Linked DNA regions of Undibacterium sp. 5I1. The protein of the gene in region 1 binds, or shares a complex with, the protein of each later gene. Links are inferred from orthologs where the notes say so. Each region holds a gene or a part of one and is shown on either strand. Other genes may lie near its edges.

Region 1 (10,511 bases):
TAAATGATCGTTATGCACTCAGGATAACTTAATTCAGTCACTTATTCAGTTACTTAATATCCCTTGTATTGATGGTCATGATCAATTGGATATGGACAAAAGGGATTACATAAAATATTGTGAGTAAGATGAAATAACATTAAGTCTGAGTGATCTGAGTGACTTAGCTTGATTCAGAATAATTAAATTTGAGGAAAAAATGAACTTCACGCAATTGAGCGACCTCGTCTTGCACTTTGATCATTACCTCGGAGCCATTAGCGATCAATATGGCGCACTGGTATATGGCGTCATATTTGCCATCGTATTTTTAGAAATGGCGGTACTACCGTTATTTTTTCTTCCGGGAGACCCTTTACTCTTCATCAGCGGCACGTTTTGCGCTACCGGCACATTGCATGCTGGCGTACTGATACCACTATTATTTATCGCCGCTGTTACTGGCAGCACAATCAACTACTGGATCGGTCATGCGATCGGACAGAAAGTATTTGCCAAAAATTATAAATGGCTCAATCGTTCCGCGCTGCAAAAAACTCATACGTTTTATGAGAATCATGGCGGAGTTACCTTCATCATGTCGCCGTTCATTGCTGTGGTTCGTACCTTTGCACCGTTCATTGCCGGCGTTTCAAATATGACTTTTTCTAAATTTCAACTATTTAATATTGCAGGTGCTGCGATCTGGGTCATTTCGTTGGTGCTGGGTGGGTACTTTTTTGGCAATATCCCATTGATTCACAATCATCTTAACGCGATTGTTTTACTGGGCGTTGGTGCAGGAGTTGGTTCGCTGGTGATTGGCGGATTATGGAAGTTCATTAAAAACAACGGATCTGTCACTTAACTCTGTAAAAAATGAGCGATGCCAGTGATAGAAAATGGCAGCGACAGATTACGGATATCAGCATCGCTTTATGTCGATACCCAAATAAAAAGCCCGAATTGACTTCGGGCTTTTTATTTTTACTCACTTCAAAAATCAGATGTTAAAAATCAAATCCCAATTTTCTCTAACATACCACCAAGCTCACGTAAGACTGGTTCCAGCTTAGGATGTTGCGCTGCAAATTTTGCTGATAGTTCTTGCGATCTTTCGCTTAAGGCGGCAAAGACCGGATCGTCCGGGCTGTCATCTTTATCTAAAACATGATGAATATCATTACTGAGTTCTTTTAACAACGATCTCAGTTCGACATCTGCCGTATCCACTACTTGTGTGCCCTCTTGCCCGGCCGTTCCTGCACCTTCTTGCAAACCTTCGTGTAATTGCTTCAGCAAATCTTTCAGGTTTTGTTTGTCCATTTTTTGTTCTCCAGTCAATGATTCTTTATTCAGTGTAGTCCCGTCAGTTACGAAACACCAGCACCACTGCCTCTGCGGCGATGCCCTCTTCCCTGCCAAGGTAGCCAAGACGCTCGTTGGTTTTTGCTTTGATATTGACTTGGGCAATGCTGATTTGTAAGTCTGCGGCAATATTGGCAACCATACTGGGTATGTGAGGGGCCATTTTAGGTGCTTGAGCGATGATGGTCGCATCGAGATTGCCCACCTGATAGCCGGCCTTGCGCAAACGTGCAACCGCTTCACGCAAGAGCACGCGCGAATCCGCACCGGCAAATTGTTTGTCGGTATCTGGAAAATGGCGGCCAATATCTCCCAAAGCAGCTGACCCAAACAATGCATCCGTAATTGCATGCAGCAACACATCCGCGTCCGAATGCCCAAGTAAACCGGTTGTATGTGGAATATCGACACCGCCAATAATCAATTTACGCCCTGTTACTAAGGCATGGCAATCGTATCCCTGGCCGATTCTGAATGGCGGAAAGGCAGGTGTTTCAGCGGAAGCTTCAATTCTGTTCGATGGTTCAGTCATAGCATTCTCAAAATACAAAATATGTCAAATTATGGGGAGTATAGGCAGAAAATGGCATTGATGTCCATATATTACATGGACAATAAATAATACTACATCCCAGTATAAATATACGCTTTAAGAAGAAATCAGATAGGATTCAAGCAAAGTCAGATCACTCGGCAAGGTCACCTTCAGATTACAGGCATGTCCTTCTACCAGTATAGGAACCTGTCCGGTAGCTTCCATCGCGCTGGATTCGTCGGTTATTTCGACTGCGGCGTGGAAGCTTGCATCTAACGCAGCACTCAGCGCAGCATGCCGAAACATTTGCGGCGTTTGTGCCAGCCACAAACCGTCTCGGCTAATCGTCGTGACTTTGCCATTGGCCACACGTTTGACGGTATCGACCACCGGTAGCGCCAGTAAACCGCCGGTTGTATGGTTGCCGACTTGCTCAATCAACTTGCTGATCAGAGCCGGCGTCAACCCCGGACGTGCCGCGTCATGGACCAGTACCCAATCTTGTCCGCCGATTTTGCCATTGAGCTTGTTATGTGACTCTATAGCATCGAGTCCATTCCGCACGGTTTCACGCCGTGTCGCACCGCCACAGCGCAGGATGCTGACCTTATCCAGTCCGGCCAGCGCCTCTTCCACATAAACATCTTCCGCGCTGACCACTACATAGGTGTGGCTGATCGGCGGTGAAGCCAAAAATGCCTGCACCGTGTGACGCAAAATGGTTTGACCGGCGACGGTCAGGTACTGTTTAGGCACAGCGCCACCCATGCGGACGCCAATACCTGCGGCGGGGATTAGCGCAAAGTAAGTCACTGGAGCCGTTGGTGTTGTAATTTTCGGGACAGATGTCATCAAAGCAGGATGCTCCAAAAAAGCTGGTTCAGCTTCGTTTATAATTGAGACACATTTTAACCTCCAACATCTTGGTGGCAAAACGCATTTGCGGGCATGAACAGTAATAGTTTCAATATTAATCAATTGTTACCATGCTCCTATTTTATAGTGCGATACCCCCAGCCACACAGAATAGCCAACCAACTCCGCAATGTCATTTGATCTCGTTAAGTCGCTTCCGAAAGCGGGCAATCGCTTTGTACTTCCCACATTACATGGTTCCGCCGACGCTTATGCATTAGCGCAAGCGACAATTGCACTCAAAGCGCAGCAGCGCATGCTGAGCGTGGTGGTCGCCAATCCGGCAGATGCGCAACGTCTTCTGGATGAAATCCCCTGGTTTGTGCCGACGCTACGCTGCCATTTGCTGCCTGATTGGGAGACCTTGCCTTACGATGCGTTTTCGCCGCACCAGGATCTGGTGTCGGAACGATTATCGACCCTGCATGAAATCCAAATTGGTAATTGTGATGTCTTGCTGGTACCTGCTACCACAGCGCTGGTGCGGATGGCGCCTCCCTCGTTTTTAGCTGCTTATACGTTCTTCTTCAAACAGGGCGAAACCCTGAATGAAGCCAAGCTTAAAACGCAGTTAACGCTGGCAGGTTATACCCACGTATCGCAAGTGATGTCGCCGGGTGAATACTCAGTGCGCGGCGGTTTGATCGATTTGTTCCCTATGGGCTCGGTCCTGCCGTATCGACTCGATTTATTCGGTGACAGCATCGAAACCATCCGTACCTTTGATGCAGACACGCAGCGGTCTTTGTATCCGGTGCGTGAAGTGCGTTTATTGCCAGGGCGTGAATTTCCGATGGACGAAGCGGCTCGCACGGCGTTCCGTGGTCGCTGGCGTGAGACCTTTGAAGGCGACCCTTCGCGCTCCATGGTGTACAAAGATATCGGCAACGGTATTGCGTCTGCTGGGATTGAATATTATCTGCCGCTGTTTTTTGAAGAAAGTGCGACCTTATTCGACTATCTGCCAAAACATACGCACTTCACACTGATTGGTGAGATTGATGAAGCGATCCAGCGGTTTTGGGTAGATACCCGCTCACGTTATCAATTTCTCAAATCCGACCGAGAACGTCCAGTCTTGCCGCCAGAATCGATTTTCTTAAGTGACGAGAATTTTTTTACTGAGCTGAAGTCATTGTCGCGCTGGGTGATAACGACTGGTGACGCTGCGTCCAAGGCCAATTCAGAAATTTCTGGTCTGTTGCCCGATATTGCCGTTAATCGTCGCGCCGATGATCCGCTCACCAATTTGCGCTCTTTTTTGCTACAAACAGACAAACGCGTGATGATCTGCGCGGAAACCTTGGGCCGACGCGAGACGCTGCAACAATATTTCAATGAATACGATATCCGCCTGACGCTGTGTGAAGGCTATGATGACTTCATCACAGGCAGCGACAAACTCATGCTGGGCGTTGCGCCCTTGCATTCGGGCTTTATATTAGCCGATGGCGTTGCCTTCATCACTGAAGCCGAGTTATACGCCGGATCAGGCAAGCGCATTGGTCGCAAAAAGCAAGAAGCCGTCACTCAGGTCGAGCACATGGTGCGTGATTTGTCCGAACTCAAAATCGGTGATCCGGTGGTACACAGCAATCACGGTATCGGTCGCTACATGGGCTTGATCAGTATGGATCTGGGCGAAGGCGAAACCGAGTTTTTGCATCTGGAATACGCCAAAGATACTAAGCTTTATGTACCTGTATCTCAGTTGCATGTCATCTCCCGCTACTCCGGCGCTTCGCCCGATGATGCACCTTTGCATAGTCTGGGTTCTGGTCAATGGGAAAAAGCCAAGCGTAAAGCGGCGCAACAAATTCGCGATACTGCCGCAGAGTTATTAAACCTCTACGCACGCCGCGCTTTGCGCCAAGGCCATGCGTTCGAGTATTCACACAAAGATTACGAAGCCTTTGCCGACAGCTTTGGCTTTGAAGAAACCGTTGATCAGGCCGCTGCCATCACCGCCGTCATCGGCGATATGACGTCCGGCAAACCAATGGACAGACTGATTTGCGGCGACGTTGGTTTTGGTAAAACAGAAGTCGCTTTACGTGCCGCCTTTGTCGCGGTCATGGGCGGCAAACAAGTCGCCATCCTTGCGCCGACCACGCTATTAGCGGAACAGCATGCACAGACATTTGCCGATCGTTTTGCTAACTGGCCTGTAAAAATCGCCGAATTGTCGCGTTTCCGCTCCGGTAAAGAGATCGCTCTTGCAATTAAAGGCATGGGCGACGGCACTTTGGATATCGTGATTGGCACTCATAAATTACTGTCTAATGATGTCAAGTTTTCACGTCTGGGATTAGTGATTATTGACGAAGAACACCGCTTTGGTGTGCGTCAGAAAGAAGCACTTAAATCGTTACGCGCAGAAGTCGATGTATTGACACTGACTGCTACGCCAATTCCACGTACTTTAGGCATGGCACTGGAAGGCTTGCGTGATTTCTCCATCATCGCGACGGCACCGCAAAAACGACTAGCGATCAAAACCTTTGTGCGTAGCGAGAACGATTCTGTCATACGCGAGGCCTGCCTGCGCGAGCTAAAACGCGGCGGACAAGTGTATTTCCTGCACAATGAAGTCGATACCATACAAAACCGAAAATCCATGCTGGAAACGCTAATTCCAGAAGCACGCGTCGTTGTCGCTCACGGTCAAATGCATGAGCGCGATCTAGAAAAAGTCATGCGTGATTTTGTCGCCCAGCGCCATAACATTTTGCTCTGCACCACGATTATTGAGACTGGTATCGACGTTCCAACAGCGAACACCATCATCATGCACAGAGCGGATAAATTTGGTCTGGCACAGCTGCATCAACTGCGCGGACGTGTGGGCCGTTCACATCATCAAGCTTATGCTTACCTGCTGGTGAACGACGTACAAACCCTGACCAAACAAGCAGATCGCCGGCTGGAAGCGATTCAGCAGATGGAAGAACTGGGTAGCGGATTTTATCTGGCAATGCACGATTTAGAAATCCGCGGTGCGGGTGAAGTCTTAGGCGATAACCAGTCTGGCGAAATGCATGAGATCGGCTTTCAGCTTTACTCAGACATGCTCAATGAGGCCGTACGCTCGCTCAAAAATGGTAAAGAGCCAGATCTGGCAGCGCCACTATCTAGCACGACAGAAATCAATCTGCACATCCCTGCCCTATTGCCAAACGACTTCTGTGGTGATGTGAATGAGCGTCTCTCCATCTATAAGCGCCTTGCTAATTGCACCAAACAAGATGCCATCGACAATTTGCAAGAAGAGATGATCGATCGTTTTGGTAAATTACCAGAACCGGTCAAATCTTTGCTAGAAACGCACCGACTGCGTGTCGCGGCCAAACCTTTAGGTATCATCAAAATTGATGCACATACCGAAGCAGCCACTTTGCAATTCGAACCCAAACCGCCGATTGATGCGATGAAGATTATCGAGTTAGTACAAAAAAATAAGCATATTAAAATTAATGGTCAGGACAAATTGCGCATTACTGCCAATATGCCAGACTTGGCAGCACGGGTTGCACAAATCAAAGCAACCTTACGCGCATTGCATTAAGCTAAAAATATAAACCAAAATCCATCCATATCAATTCAGAATAAAAATGCATTTAACGATACAAGGCTTAAGGCAAATTTTAAAAAGTGATCTTGCGCTGATCAAGCATATCGCTAGCGTCACGCATGCAGAACGCATTCTTGCGATTGGAACGCATGCCGTCCGCCTCGACAATCTGCGCTGCGATAAAGAGCTTAACGTGCTGAAAGCGCAAATTGAAGCAGATTGTCTGGCAGCGCATCTTGATGTGACTTTTAGCGATGTATCTCGCACCTTAGCCGACTTTAAGCTGGTCGCGATGGATATGGATTCCACCCTGATTACGATTGAATGCATCGACGAAATCGCTGATATGCAAGGGCTAAAACCACAAGTCTCAGAAATAACCGAAGCTGCCATGCGTGGTGAAATTGAATTTCAAGAAAGCCTGACGCGTCGGGTTGCTCTATTAAAAGGTCTGGATGCAGGCGCGTTGCAAAAAGTCTATGAGGAGCGCTTACAGTTGTCGTCAGGCGCAGAAAAGATGCTGAAGACGGTACAGCAAGCAGGTTTAAAAACCTTGCTGGTCTCTGGTGGATTTACCTTCTTTACCGACCGCATGAAGACTCGTTTGAACCTGGACTATACCCATGCCAACGTGCTGGAAATTGATCAAGGCAAACTGACCGGTAAGGTCATAGGTGGCATCGTCGACGCAATAGAAAAACAAAATACAGTAGAACGTGTCGCCGCCGAAATGGGTATCACCACCGATCAAGTCATCGTCATGGGTGATGGTGCCAATGATTTGAAAATGATGAGTATCTCAGGCATGTCAGTTGCCTTTCGGGCAAAACCCGTTGTCAGAGCGCAAGCTGATGTAGCGCTTAACTTCGTAGGACTCGATGGCATGCTCAATGTACTGCATACTTTTCATTAGAACCAGAATCTAGTAGGCCAGTGATCTCGATCAGCCCGTCTTTCAGCCGGGTTTTTTTTGGATTTTTTTCGCTCTCGTCGACCAGAAAATAAAAATAGTACGGACGTACGATTTTTTAAGCTAAAATAGTTTTATAAATAGAACTGACTTAAAATCATTACAGCAAAGCGCAGTCAAGACGACTGTGCCGTCCCAAGGATAGGAGCACTACCTTAGCTAAAGTGACAGGCGTCAGTCCGCATAAAATAAAAACACTCAACTGCAGTGAAATAGGAGACAAGATGTTTGAAGAATTTATGGGCACAATGCCCGTCGCCGATCGTCAAAAATTTGATGTGGCTACATTGGCTGATTACATGCGCCAGCATGTTGAAGGCTTTGATGCAAAAGCTGCAGACGGAATGACCGTAGAGCAATTCAAAGGCGGTCAGTCGAACCCTACTTTCAAAATCACCGCCGGAAATCAACGCTACGTGATGCGCGCCAAACCTGGTCCGGTCGCTAAATTACTTCCCTCCGCACACGCAATTGAACGCGAGTTCAAGGTAATGAATGCCTTGAATAAGGCGGGTTTCCCCGCGGCTAAACAATATGCACTGTGTACTGATGAAGACGTCATCGGTCGCGCTTTTTATATCATGGAATTTGTCGATGGCCGCGTCCTATGGGATCAATCCTTGCCGGGTATGACGCCATCCCAACGAGCCGAGATTTATGATGAGATGAACCGCGTTATCTCGCAATTGCATACGATTGATTATGCCGCCATTGGTTTGTCAGACTATGGCCGCCCAGGCAATTATTTTGCGCGCCAGATTGATCGCTGGACCAAGCAATACAAAGCGTCAGAAACCGAAAAAATTGAGGCAATGGACAACCTGATTGCTTGGTTGCCAAATAACATTCCGCCTGGCGACGACACCAGCATCGTTCACGGCGATTATCGTCTGGATAATATGATGTTCCACAAAACTGAACCCCGTATTTTGGCGGTATTGGATTGGGAATTATCTACCCTCGGCCATCCGCTGGCAGACTTCTCTTATCACTGCATGAGTTGGCATGTTACCGCCGGACAGTTCCGGGGTACCAAAGGTCTGGATCATCAAGCGCTAGGTATTCCGAGCGAACAAGAATATATCGCGAAATATTGTGAACGAACTGGCAAAACAATACGTCAGGAAGATTTCAGCTTCTATCTCGCCTATAACATGTTCCGCATGGCAGGTATTTTGCAAGGCATTATGAAGCGCTATGTCGATGGCACAGCATCCAGCGCGCAAGCCAAAAAATCTGGTGAAGCCGCACGGCCAATGGCGGAATTAGGTTGGAGTTACGTCAATAAGTAGTCAACACAAACGCGCAATTTCTGACTAGCCTTAAAAATACCGCAAGCAGTTAAAACAAAAGCACAGTTACAGCGATAGCAGCAATAACAGCAAGACAAACCCATCAGGAGACAAGCATGGAATTTGAATACTCAGACCGTTGCAAGGAACTACAAAGTAAATTACTCAAGTTCATGGATCAGCATATCTATCCGAACGAGAAAGCCTACAAAGAAGAAATCGACCGCAACGGCACAGAAAAAGGCAATCGCTGGATTGCTACTAAAATCATTGAAGACCTCAAGCCAAAAGCACGTGAGCAAGGTTTGTGGAATCTGTTCTTGCCAAAATCGGCACGTGCGCCAGAAGGTTTATCCAATCTGGATTACGCACCGTTGTGCGAAATCATGGGTAAAGTCAGTTGGGCGCCGGAAGTATTCAATTGCTCTGCTCCCGATACCGGCAATATGGAAACCATTGAACGCTATGGCTCCGAAGAACATAAAAAACAATGGCTAGAGCCTTTGCTGCGAGGTGAAATCCGCTCCGCGTTCGCCATGACAGAACCTGGCGTCGCCTCATCCGACGCCACTAATATTGAAACTCGCATCGACCGGGATGGCGATCATTATGTGATCAATGGTCATAAATGGTGGATCTCTGGCGCGGGCGATCCACGCTGCTCCGTGTACATTTTGATGGGCAAAACTGACTTCAATGCGGCACGTCATTCACAACAATCGATGATACTGGTTGATGCCAAAACACCTGGCATTACTGTAGTACGTCCTCTGCCGGTTTTTGGTTATGACGATGCGCCCCATGGCCACTGCGAAATTTTGTTTGAAAACGTACGCGTGCCAGCATCCAATTTATTGTTGGGTGAAGGTCGTGGTTTTGAAATCGCTCAAGGTCGTCTTGGCCCTGGTCGTATCCACCACTGTATGCGCGCCATCGGCGTCGCAGAACGCGCATTGGAACTCATGTGCAAACGTCTGAACAGCAGGGTCGCTTTTGGTAAAAAAGTCTCGGAGCAAAGTATCTGGCGTGAGCGGATAGCAGAATCCCGTATTCAGATCGATACAGCACGTTTGTTGACGATGAAAGCAGCGTACCTGATGGATACCGTCGGTAATAAGTTTGCCCAGGCAGAAATCGCCATGATCAAAGTATTAGCGCCGAATGTGACTCAACAGGTACTGGACTGGGCAATTCAGGCGCACGGCGCAGGCGGCGTATCGGGCGACTTCCCATTGGCAGCACAATGGGCAGGCAACCGTACCTTGCGTCTGGCCGACGGTCCAGATGAAGTGCACCGCAATGCCATCGCTAAATTAGAACTGGCAAAACATATGTCGTTGCCCGGCGAAGAATTGAGCTTGCCTATCACCCGTTCGTAATTAATCATCTGATCAGACCGTAAGGCATAATCCAAAAAGCGTGTCGGCTCTACTTAGAGCGACACGCTTTTTTTTAGCCGAAAATTTCTATTAGGATTTGAGATGTTGACGGATGCACTCTCGCGGCAGTTCTGATGCGCGCTTGTTGTCAATAAGACGCTCATGGACAGCCATGAGCAACGAAGGACCTCAAAAATGAGCGAAATACGCCGTCAGCACTCAAATAGATCCGCTGATGTGCATAATGGAAATCTCGATTAATCAGCATCCAAACTACGCAATAGGAAAATATATACTCCTACCACGTATATATAAGTAGTCCAATAGATACTTGGACTATAGCTAATATTTTTAATATTGAATGGGGGAGTATATTAAATCTCCTTCTTATTCACTTCGAAAAAGTCTACCCGAGAATGCCAATAAGTTGCCACCGTCGTCGCCAGCAACACGATCAGACAACCGACCATCGTCCTAACTGACGGCACTTCATTCAAGATAA
Region 2 (10,035 bases), 2.7 Mb from region 1 along the record:
TTTTCCAGTAAACAGGTCTGTTTAGATCTAGTCCGACAATCAGTTATGAATGAACGTCTGAAAAAACTTTCAGTTTGCATCCGAATTTGGACGCATGGCAGATGCTAAAGATCGTGCGTGGTTCTTCGCACATGTCCTGATTAGTAAAATCAATAAGATTGATGCCGCCTTTTTGGCATGGTCTGGCGTTATTCAAATTCGCCGACACAAGATTTATCTGTGTCGCTGGGACAGCATCTCTGGCTACTTCCTGATCGCGCCACTTGTTGTCCTACTCATTATCCCTTGTTTAGTTTGTCTCTGTGACTGCGTCTCTCCGACAACTAAGTCTTTTCAGGTAACTGGCTATCTTGCATTAATTTGCTTCATGTTTAATTTTTACAAGAGTATGAGTTTCAACGTATATCGGGTGGCATCCAAATACTATGTAACAAATAGCTGGTTTGGCGAGCCATCCCTGAGGTAATCTCTCGTATGTATTCTTTCAATTCAGAAATACAGGTGGCCTTACAGTTCCAGTTTATACAGACCAATTGGTTTATTCTTGCTAATCCAACCGCAGAACGGCCATCAACAATGGCCTGATCGAGCCGGGACATATAAGCAGTCTTGTCGTCCTGATATTCTACTTCACGAGAATAGCGATGGGACGCAACTATATTGGCTTCTGCTAATGTCACAGTGCGTAAAGTCAACGTACCTAACATGGTCGCGAGGCTGCCGCTAGATGAAGTCTCAACCGTTCTTCGGCTTGGTCATTGAAGCCTGTCAGTGAATTGGTTTTGATCAGATTTTTTAGAAACGGCTTGAAAAGATAAGGTTTGTCATCAATTGCTAGCCAGCTTATCCACGGCCGTTCAGATTGTCTCAACCAGCCTTCAATCTCTGCATGTCGTTGATACCCAATCGAATCCATAATTTCTGTCACCTCCCTCCAGTCTGGAGTCGTACCTATGATCCGGCCAGCAATATCTTCAGAGAAGAATGCTTTGAGTTCAGTGACTGAACGTTTGTCTCTCCAGGTGCTGGAAATAACAATCTGCACCTCAGGAAAATCTCTTAAGACATTTTCTAGTCGCGGCAAATAGCAAAATAACTGCACCTCTAGGTAGCAGGGTTCCGGATGTAAAACACCGTCAAAATCTAAAAACAAGATCATTATTGTTTTAGCATACCCTAAAAATTGCATAAGAAAACGCCCAATAAATGTATGTCAAGGCTCCTCAGTTTGGGGTTTTTATTCGGCAGCCGCACGGCATGTCAAATAATCTATGACGAAGAATTCAAAGCTATGGGCTATTGCACAAAATGCTCATCCATAGTTTTTATGATTGATCATTCGTTTTTTCGTAAGCGTTTTGCGCGATTTTTATTATTATCGTTCCAGAATTCGCAGAAGTTGAGGAATTTGAAAATAATTAGTCGGTGGTACTACAAGTTTCTTAAATAAGCTCATACATATAGCCGGCAGGAACTGATATAACCCATTAAAGTTAACTTAAAAAAACATACCTTAACGCATGTTTGGCTTAAAGCAATAGAGCCACAGCGATTCTAGAGGCGCTTTAGTGATCAGCCTAGCACTAGTGTTGTCCCATGTTTGGGATTGACATTTTTTTGAGTTGTTTTCGGTTGAGATCGCATCAGATGCTGAACGTTGGCGCAATGAGATAGCGCTTCACGAATTCGTTCCAACGTCGTGTAAGGAGCCCCGGTTCCTCCATAAGCAGTTCGAAAGACATTCCAGTCCACCAAAATAGCTTGACTCATCAACTTTGCGTTAGCGTTCGTTTTACACATGATAGCAAGAACGCAGTCAGACAATACTACTGTCTCCCCCTCTGGCAAAAACGCAATCTTCTCCTGAGTAACTAACCCCACACGCGGCACGAGCACAGCAGGTCCATTCACTAAGTGCTTATAATCTACTGTACGACCGCCAAGTATATGTACTCGATTTTTTGATAAATTCGATGTATGAACTAAGGGATAGCTGTTTACGGACGTCAATTCATTCACCAAATGCATCTGCAACTTACCTCTGATGATCTCCAGTTCAAGGCACGCAGCTGGCGTGATTTCAGGTGGCGCCACTCGTCCAATATGGTGATAATGAAGAATCGCGACCGTGGTCGACGCCGCGATACCTTTGAATGTGGAGCGTGAGTTCGTTAGAATTTTCTGCACAGCAAAGTGAGTCTTAATTAGGTTCCACGCGCCTCTGTCTCGTTGGCTGATAAAGCAGCTATCTGGCAAGATTGCCACCATATATCCCCTTGGAGCCAGAAACTGCAGCGCACGAAGTAGAAAAGACATCGTGCTACCGGCGGTCACTTGTGAACCGAAAAATTCAGATTCTATTTTCGCTCTACCTTTTTCACTAAATGGGGGATTAATGAGAATACAATCAACTTTCTTTTGGAACGAAAATAGTTTGGAACGCTGCTGAGAGGATTCAGAAAGAAAATCAACAGCGCTTACACTCCATTCTCCATATGTCCGGCGCAATCTCCTAGTAAGATTGACGTCAATGTCATTGGCGATGAACTGAGATTTTGGCCAGCGCTTGAAGGCTTCGGACAATAATGCCCCATCTCCGCAGGCAAAATCTGCTACAGAGTTCGGGGAAAATTGCGTCGGCAACCCCATAATCATTTGCCGAGCTATTTCCGATGGTGTGTAGTGAGCGTCCAGCATGCTAGATTATTGTCACTTCTCCCGATGATCGGGTCAATATTTCTTGGTTTGTTAATTTCAATATTGCCGATACATGGTACACATGTAATCTCTCAGTTCCATCGGTTCTGCCATGTTTACGAATTGGATGATCGTATACTAGTTCTGTTGCACAGAAATTAGCCAGATGAAACATTACGGATCCCAAAGCATGAGGCTTGGTTCCAACCATTGCGATTTTCATGGCTCTGTCAGGAAATTCTTCATGCAAATCGGCTAAAGTATAGAAGCAACTAAAGGGACAATGGGCAGGTGCATATAGCACCCTCTGCCATATTGAATTTTCTGAGAGCGTAGTGCGATTGCCAAGAAATGTATCAAACAGGTACCAAGGCTTAAATCCAGGAACACCAATGATTGGAATAATGTCTTCGTAGTTTGGCTCAATATTCTCAATAATGTGCTTAAGCCTAGTCCCTTCAAAACCAAGTAAGCATGCAAAGAGTGGGTTCATATGACTCTTTGCAGAGAGTACAGCAAAGCCTGGCAAGGGCGCTATCTGTTGGCGCGCACTCAATATTGACCAGATAAACGCAGTTATACGCACTGAATATTGACCAGGTAAATTAACCTATCCTTGCAGTTTTGACTGCGAGGGAATTCAAGGTGATTACCATGGGAATGTACTCTAAGGTCAGGCGGCTATTCTACCGAGAACGGCTATCCATTAGCGAAATTCAGCGACGAACCAGCCTGTCGCGCAATACCATCAAGAAGTGGCTTAAAGAAGCCGAAGGGACTGAGCCGAAGTATGCCCGGCCTCCGACTGTCAGTAAAATAGCTCCCTTTGCATCCCTCATTCAGTTAGCACTACAAACCGACAGCCATCGACCTAAAAAAGAACGTCGTACTGCGCTTATGCTATTTAAGGAACTCCAGCAAGCAGGGTTCACCGGTAGCTACTCGGGTGTCAACCGTTACATTTACGCCTGGCGTGACCAAGCTGCCAAAGTCACTGGTAAATCTGCCTTCGTTCCACTGAAGTTTCAACTCGGCGAAGCATTCCAGTTTGACTGGAGTGAGGAGCTGCTTGTCATTGGTGGCATTCATCGCAAAATCCTTGTAGCACACACTAAGCTGTGCGCCAGCCGTGCCTTTTGGCTGGTGGCTTATCCGACGCAAAGCCACGAAATGCTCTTCGATGCCCATACTCGCGCCTTTACTGCCATGGGTGGTATTGCACGGCGCGGTATCTATGACAACATGAAGACCGCTGTCGATAAAGTCATGAAAGGCAAAGGTCGTATCGTCAATGCACGCTTCTTTGCAATGACAGCCCATTACTTGTTTGACCCCGACTTCTGCAATGTGGCGTCTGGCTGGGAGAAAGGTATTGTTGAGAAGAACGTCCAGGATAGTCGCCGTCGTATCTGGAACGACGCCAGACAGGAACGCTTCGGCAGCTTTGCGGAACTCAATGCATGGCTGGCGGTACGCTGCAAGTTACTCTGGAGTGAATGCCGCCATCCGGATTACCCTGAGTTGACCGTCGCCGACGTGCTGGAACATGAGCAAGCCCAACTCATGCCGATGCCAACACCCTTTGATGGCTATGTCGAACTCGTAGCACGGGTTTCTTCTACTTGCTTAGTTCATGTCCACCGTAATCGTTATTCAGTACCGTGCTATTTGGCCAATCACATGGTCAGTGTTCATCTGTATTCAGAACAGATTGCCGTCTACGCTGAGAATGAGAGGGTTGCATGTCATCTACGACTATTTGGACGTGATCAGACCAGCTATGACTGGCAGCATTACATCCTTCTGGCAGAAAGAAAGCCCGGTGTCTTACGAAACGGTGCACCCTTTGCATTGATGCCGGCGCCTTTAATCAAATTGCAAACCACCTTGCTACGCCGTGCCGGTGGTGATCGCGTCATGGCTCAAGTGTTAGCGGCTATCCCGCACCATGGCCTTGATACCGTCATTGTGGCAGTAGAACTAGTGCTGGAGTCCGGTGCAACCAGTGTTGAACACATCACTAACGTATTGGTGCGATTAAGTCAGGGCGATCGTCCTGACCCCGTCGCCACAAGCTTGCAATTAATCGAAGAGCCGGTAGCCGATGCAAGTCGCTACGACAGCTTACATCAGGAGAATCAGCATGTTTAACATCATCAGTGAACTTAAATCACTCAAGTTATATGGAATGGCAACTGCCTATACCGATTTAACAGCACAGAGTACCGCGTCCGTGAGTACATCGGAATGGCTCATTCAACACTTGTTAGAAGCGGAATCGACGGATCGAGCGATGCGTTCGATCCGTTATCAGTTGCACGTTGCCAAATTTCCGATTCATCGCCACCTAGCTGATTTCGATTTTAGCCAATCCAAAGTAGACCAAAAGCTGATCGAACAGTTGGCCACGTTAGCCTTCACAGAGGCTGCGCACAACGTGGTGCTGATTGGTGGCACTGGCACAGGTAAAAGCCATCTGGCAACAGCACTGGCGGTCTCCGGTATTACGCAACATGGAAAGCGAGTGCGCTTCTTCTCAACGATTGAACTGGTGAATGCCTTGGAATTAGAAAAGGCAGCAGGCAAACAAGGACGCATGGCCCTAAGCCTTATGCAGATGGATTTGGTGATCTTAGATGAGTTAGGTTACCTGCCATTCTCACAGGTGGGTGGTGCGTTACTGTTCCATTTACTGTCTAAACTCTACGAACGAACCAGCGTCGTCATCACGACCAACCTGACATTCTCTGAGTGGAGCAACGTCTTTGGCGATGCAAAACTGACGACTGCGTTACTGGACCGACTGACACACCATTGCCATATTATTGAAACAGGTAATGATTCCTATCGTTTCAAACATAGCAGTGCCACAGCAAAAATGCGGATTAAATCAAGAGAAAGAAGCCGGGAATTAAACAAGCCTGAGACTGAGATATCAGCAGAACCTGGTGAAGTCACTGGGCAGGAGTTTTAGTGCTTAAGTGGCTAAATTGAGTTCAACAAATGGAGAAAACAATGCACACATAATTGATCGACAAACCTGAAACAAACTTGTATGCTCAGCAACTAAGCGCCTGGTCAATATTCAATGCGCGCAGCTGGTCAATATTGAGTGCGCGCCAACACCCATGTCCACCAATTTGACACTATATTTCGCCACCAACAATGCTCCTTGTTTACGTTTTATACGACTAGGTTATATAAAAACTATAACCGTTGTCAATAAGAAATGTGTAAACAAGAAAAACGCCCTACAAATCAAAGACTTGCAGGGCGTAGTTTACAGAATCAAAGAGACTAGGTCTCAAAACGGAATATCATCATCCATATCAGAAAAATTCGGTGCCGGGCGCGATGCTGGTGCCTGACGTGGTGCAGATGATGGCGCTGGTGCGCTTTGGCGTGGTGCTGATGGGGCGCCGCCGTACTCATCCATCGGTGCACCGCCGCCCATACCTGGACGTCCGCCCAACATTTGCATGGTGTCTGCTTTAATGTCGGTTGCGTATTTCTCTACGCCGTCTTTGTCGGTATATTTACGTGTACGCAGGCTGCCTTCTACATAGACTTGCGAGCCTTTTTTCAGATACTGACCAGCGATTTCTGCCAGTTTGCCGAAAAAAGTAATGCGATGCCATTCGGTCTGTTCTTTTTTCTCGCCGGTGGCTTTATCTTTCCAGTTTTCTGTAGTGGCAACGGTGATGCTGGTCATGGCGTCGCCGCTAGGCATGTAACGCGTTTCTGGGTCGCGTCCGAGATTGCCGATAATCTGGACTTTATTGAGGGATGCCATGTATTTCTCCTGTTGTTCGCTAATTAAGTTCACTAAGTAATAGTGATTATTTTGATGAATTTGACAATAACTCTGGCTAAAACCACATTCAGCCCATTCAGCCATCTCGCTGTTTAGCTGATTGAGCATTTGCCGCCGATTATAAGCCAGACAAGCTTAGTAAAGCGTTTCAGAATGCTCTTATCCATTCGTGACGTTGCCATAAAGATATGTCAAACACGGGACAAAAACAAAGTCCGCAGCTTGCACACGTCAAATTTCAAAAACCCGTTATAGTATCAGGTTGCTTGTTCCCGAATCAAAAAACCGGGGCGCCAAACCATCCTTACGGAAAGCAGTTGATATGACACAAAATACGGTCAAAGTTCGTGCAAAATCGGCCAAAGCAGCCAAGCCTGCTGAAATCGACTTCGATAAAACTGGCATCCCCGCACCTAAGCGTGACGAAATCCGCATTCGCGGTGCGCGTACACATAATTTAAAAAACATCAGTTTAGATTTGCCACGCAATAAGCTGGTGGTCATTACTGGTTTATCCGGCTCAGGCAAATCGTCTTTGGCGTTTGATACTTTGTATGCAGAAGGCCAGCGACGTTATGTCGAATCACTATCTGCTTATGCACGACAGTTTTTGCAATTGATGGAAAAACCGGATGTCGATCTGATTGAAGGCTTGTCCCCTGCCATTTCGATAGAGCAAAAAGCGACCTCGCACAATCCGCGTTCTACCGTCGGTACGGTAACTGAGATCCACGATTATCTGCGCCTTTTGTATGCCCGCGTCGGTACGCCGTATTGCCCGGATCATCCAGAAAATCCATTGGCAGCGCAGTCTGTATCGCAAATGGTGGATACCGTGCTGGCAATGCCGGAAGATACCAAGCTCATGATTTTGGCGCCCGTGGTGTCCAACCGCAAAGGTGAGCATGTTGATTTGTTTGAGCAGATGCAAGCGCAGGGCTTTGTGCGCTTCCGCGTACAAACTGGCACACACCCGGCCAAGATTGTCGAAGTGGATGATCTGCCTAAATTAAAAAAGACAGAGAAGCATACGATCGACGTGGTGATTGATCGTGTCAAAGTCAAGGCTGAGATCAAACAACGTCTGGCAGAATCATTCGAGACCTCACTGCGCATCGCCAATGGTCGCGCCTTGATTGTGAATATGGACAACGGCCATGAGCAATTATTTTCGAATAAATTTGCCTGCCCGACTTGCGGTTATTCGCTACAAGAATTAGAACCGCGCCTGTTCTCCTTCAATAATCCTATGGGTGCTTGCCCAGAGTGTGATGGCCTCGGCCACATCGAATTTTTTGATCCGAAACGGATTGTTGCCTTCCCAAATTTGTCGCTGGCCAGCGGTGCGGTCAAGGGCTGGGACAGACGCAATCAATTCTATTTCCAGATGTTGTCCAACCTCGCGGCGTTCTATGATTTTGATATTGATACGCCGTTTGAACAATTGCCAGAGTCTGCTCAGCAAGTGATTTTGTACGGATCAGGCAAACAGAATATTCCCTTCACTTACATCAATGAGCGCGGTCGCACCGTCATCAAAGAACATACCTTTGAAGGCGTGATCGTCAATCTGCAACGCCGTTACCGCGAGACAGACTCGATGGCGGTAAAAGAAGAACTCGCCAAGTTCATCAACGAAAAGCAATGCCCAAGCTGCGACGGCGCACGTTTGCGGGTTGAGGCTCGTTACGTCAAAGTCGGTAACGGAGCGCAAGAAAAAGCGATTTACGAAGTCAGCGCCCTGCCTTTGCGCCAAACCCTGAGCTTCTTTGAATCATTAACTTTAGTCGGTGCAAAACGAGAAATCGCAGATCGCATCATTAAAGAAATCAGCTCGCGTCTAACCTTTCTCAACAACGTCGGTCTGGACTATTTATCGCTGGACCGCAGCGCCGATACGCTTTCTGGCGGCGAGGCACAGCGTATCCGTCTGGCGTCACAAATCGGCTCTGGTCTGACTGGCGTGATGTATGTCCTGGATGAACCCTCGATCGGATTACATCAGCGCGACAATGATCGTCTGATCGATACGCTAAAACATTTGCGTGATATCGGTAACTCTGTGCTGGTGGTCGAGCATGATGAGGATGCGATCCGCTGCGCCGACTTTGTCGTCGATATGGGTATCGGTGCAGGTGTGCATGGCGGTGAAGTCATTGCCCAAGGTACGCTAGAAGACATCATGAAAAGCGAACGCTCGCTGACCGCGCAATACCTGAGCGGTGCCATGGCAATCGCCGTCCCCAAAAAGCGCACGACCTTTAATCCGGAAAAACAATTCGTGATCTCTGGCGCACGCGGCAACAACTTAAAAAACGTGACGCTCAAGTTGCCAGTTGGCTTGCTCACCTGCGTGACCGGCGTATCCGGCTCTGGCAAATCTACACTGGTCAATGACACCTTATACCCGGCCGCTGCGCGCCACTTATATGGATCGCAAACCGAGCCTGCCGCGTTTGACAGCATCAGCGGGCTAGAACATTTTGATAAAGTCATCTCGGTCGATCAAGCACCGATCGGGCGCACACCGCGCTCTAATCCAGCTACCTATACTGGTTTATTCACCCCGATACGCGATCTGTTTTCTACCGTGCCAGTGGCTAAAGAACGAGGCTACAGTGCGGGGCGTTTCTCGTTCAACGTCAAAGGCGGTCGCTGCGAATCCTGTCAGGGTGATGGCGTCATCAAAGTCGAAATGCATTTTTTACCCGACGTGTACGTACCCTGCGATGTGTGCCACGGCAAGCGCTATAACCGCGAGACATTAGAAGTCCAATACAAGGGCAAAAATATCAACGAGGTGCTGGGCTTGACGGTAGAAGATGCGTATGAATTCTTTAAACCAGTTCCCGTCATCGCACGTAAACTGCACACACTGCTAGATGTGGGTCTGGGCTACATCCGACTGGGTCAAAGCGCTACTACACTGTCTGGCGGCGAAGCACAACGGGTAAAATTGTCTCTGGAATTATCCAAACGTGACACTGGTCGTACTCTGTATATTTTGGATGAACCGACCACGGGTCTGCATTTCCACGATATCGATTTGCTGCTCAAAGTCATTCACCGTTTACGCGATCAAGGCAATACGGTTGTCATCATCGAACACAATTTAGACGTAATTAAAACCGCCGACTGGATCGTCGATCTGGGACCAGAAGGCGGCGCAGGCGGTGGTCTGATTATCGCCAGCGGTACGCCAGAGGATGTTGCAGCAAACCCTGAGAGTGTGACGGGTAAGTATTTACAGCCCTTGCTGAAGAAAAAAAAGTAAAACTACTTGTCCAATGATTCTGCGGCTTCTGGCATGATTTTAAGCCAGAAGCCGCAGAATCATTGGACGTTCTATTTTTATTTTGTCTAAAAATTTTAACCAGAATACTGCTGCGGCGTGCGTCATACGCACCGTAGCAAGCGACAAAAAACAGCAAGGTGTACTGGTGAGCATGGCGCACCATACGGTTATTAATTATAGACAAGCGAACTATGTGACCTGTTGATCTTCAAGATGACGTGTAAAAAAT

Evidence for each region.
Region 2: the proteins of mfd (region 1) and uvrA are in contact, whole or in part, in a crystal structure (PDB 4DFC), measured with the Escherichia coli proteins. The link is inferred for Undibacterium sp. 5I1 from one-to-one orthologs.

Annotation. Positions count from the first base shown.
Region 1 is NZ_JAVIWI010000001.1:1,343,550-1,354,060, reverse strand. Bases 2,596-6,562 are described here. They hold mfd (transcription-repair coupling factor), read left to right. Parts: upstream 2,596-2,927; coding sequence 2,928-6,362; downstream 6,363-6,562. Other genes in these bases: serB (phosphoserine phosphatase SerB), read left to right, coding at 6,409-6,562; ispD (2-C-methyl-D-erythritol 4-phosphate cytidylyltransferase), read right to left, coding at 2,596-2,734. Outside these bases: RGU72_RS06100 (VTT domain-containing protein), read left to right, coding at 200-847; RGU72_RS06095 (DUF4404 family protein), read right to left, coding at 997-1,305; ispF (2-C-methyl-D-erythritol 2,4-cyclodiphosphate synthase), read right to left, coding at 1,349-1,879; more of ispD, read right to left, coding at 1,997-2,595; more of serB, read left to right, coding at 6,563-7,281; RGU72_RS06070 (phosphotransferase), read left to right, coding at 7,563-8,630; RGU72_RS06065 (acyl-CoA dehydrogenase family protein), read left to right, coding at 8,747-10,009; RGU72_RS06060 (DMT family transporter), read right to left, coding at 10,384-10,511. UniProt on the Escherichia coli protein: Couples transcription and DNA repair by recognizing RNA polymerase (RNAP) stalled at DNA lesions. Mediates ATP-dependent release of RNAP and its truncated transcript from the DNA, and recruitment of nucleotide excision repair machinery to the damaged site.
Region 2 is NZ_JAVIWI010000001.1:4,064,864-4,074,898, reverse strand. The notes cover bases 6,495-9,985. They hold uvrA (excinuclease ABC subunit UvrA), read left to right. Parts: upstream 6,495-6,833; coding sequence 6,834-9,785; downstream 9,786-9,985. In the rest of the region: RGU72_RS17865 (HAD domain-containing protein), read right to left, coding at 701-1,189; RGU72_RS17860 (N-6 DNA methylase), read right to left, coding at 1,573-2,697; RGU72_RS17855 (hypothetical protein), read right to left, coding at 2,699-3,190; istA (IS21 family transposase), read left to right, coding at 3,352-4,848; IS21-like element helper ATPase IstB, read left to right, coding at 4,841-5,671; ssb (single-stranded DNA-binding protein), read right to left, coding at 6,002-6,490. UniProt on the Escherichia coli protein: The UvrABC repair system catalyzes the recognition and processing of DNA lesions. UvrA is an ATPase and a DNA-binding protein. A damage recognition complex composed of 2 UvrA and 2 UvrB subunits scans DNA for abnormalities.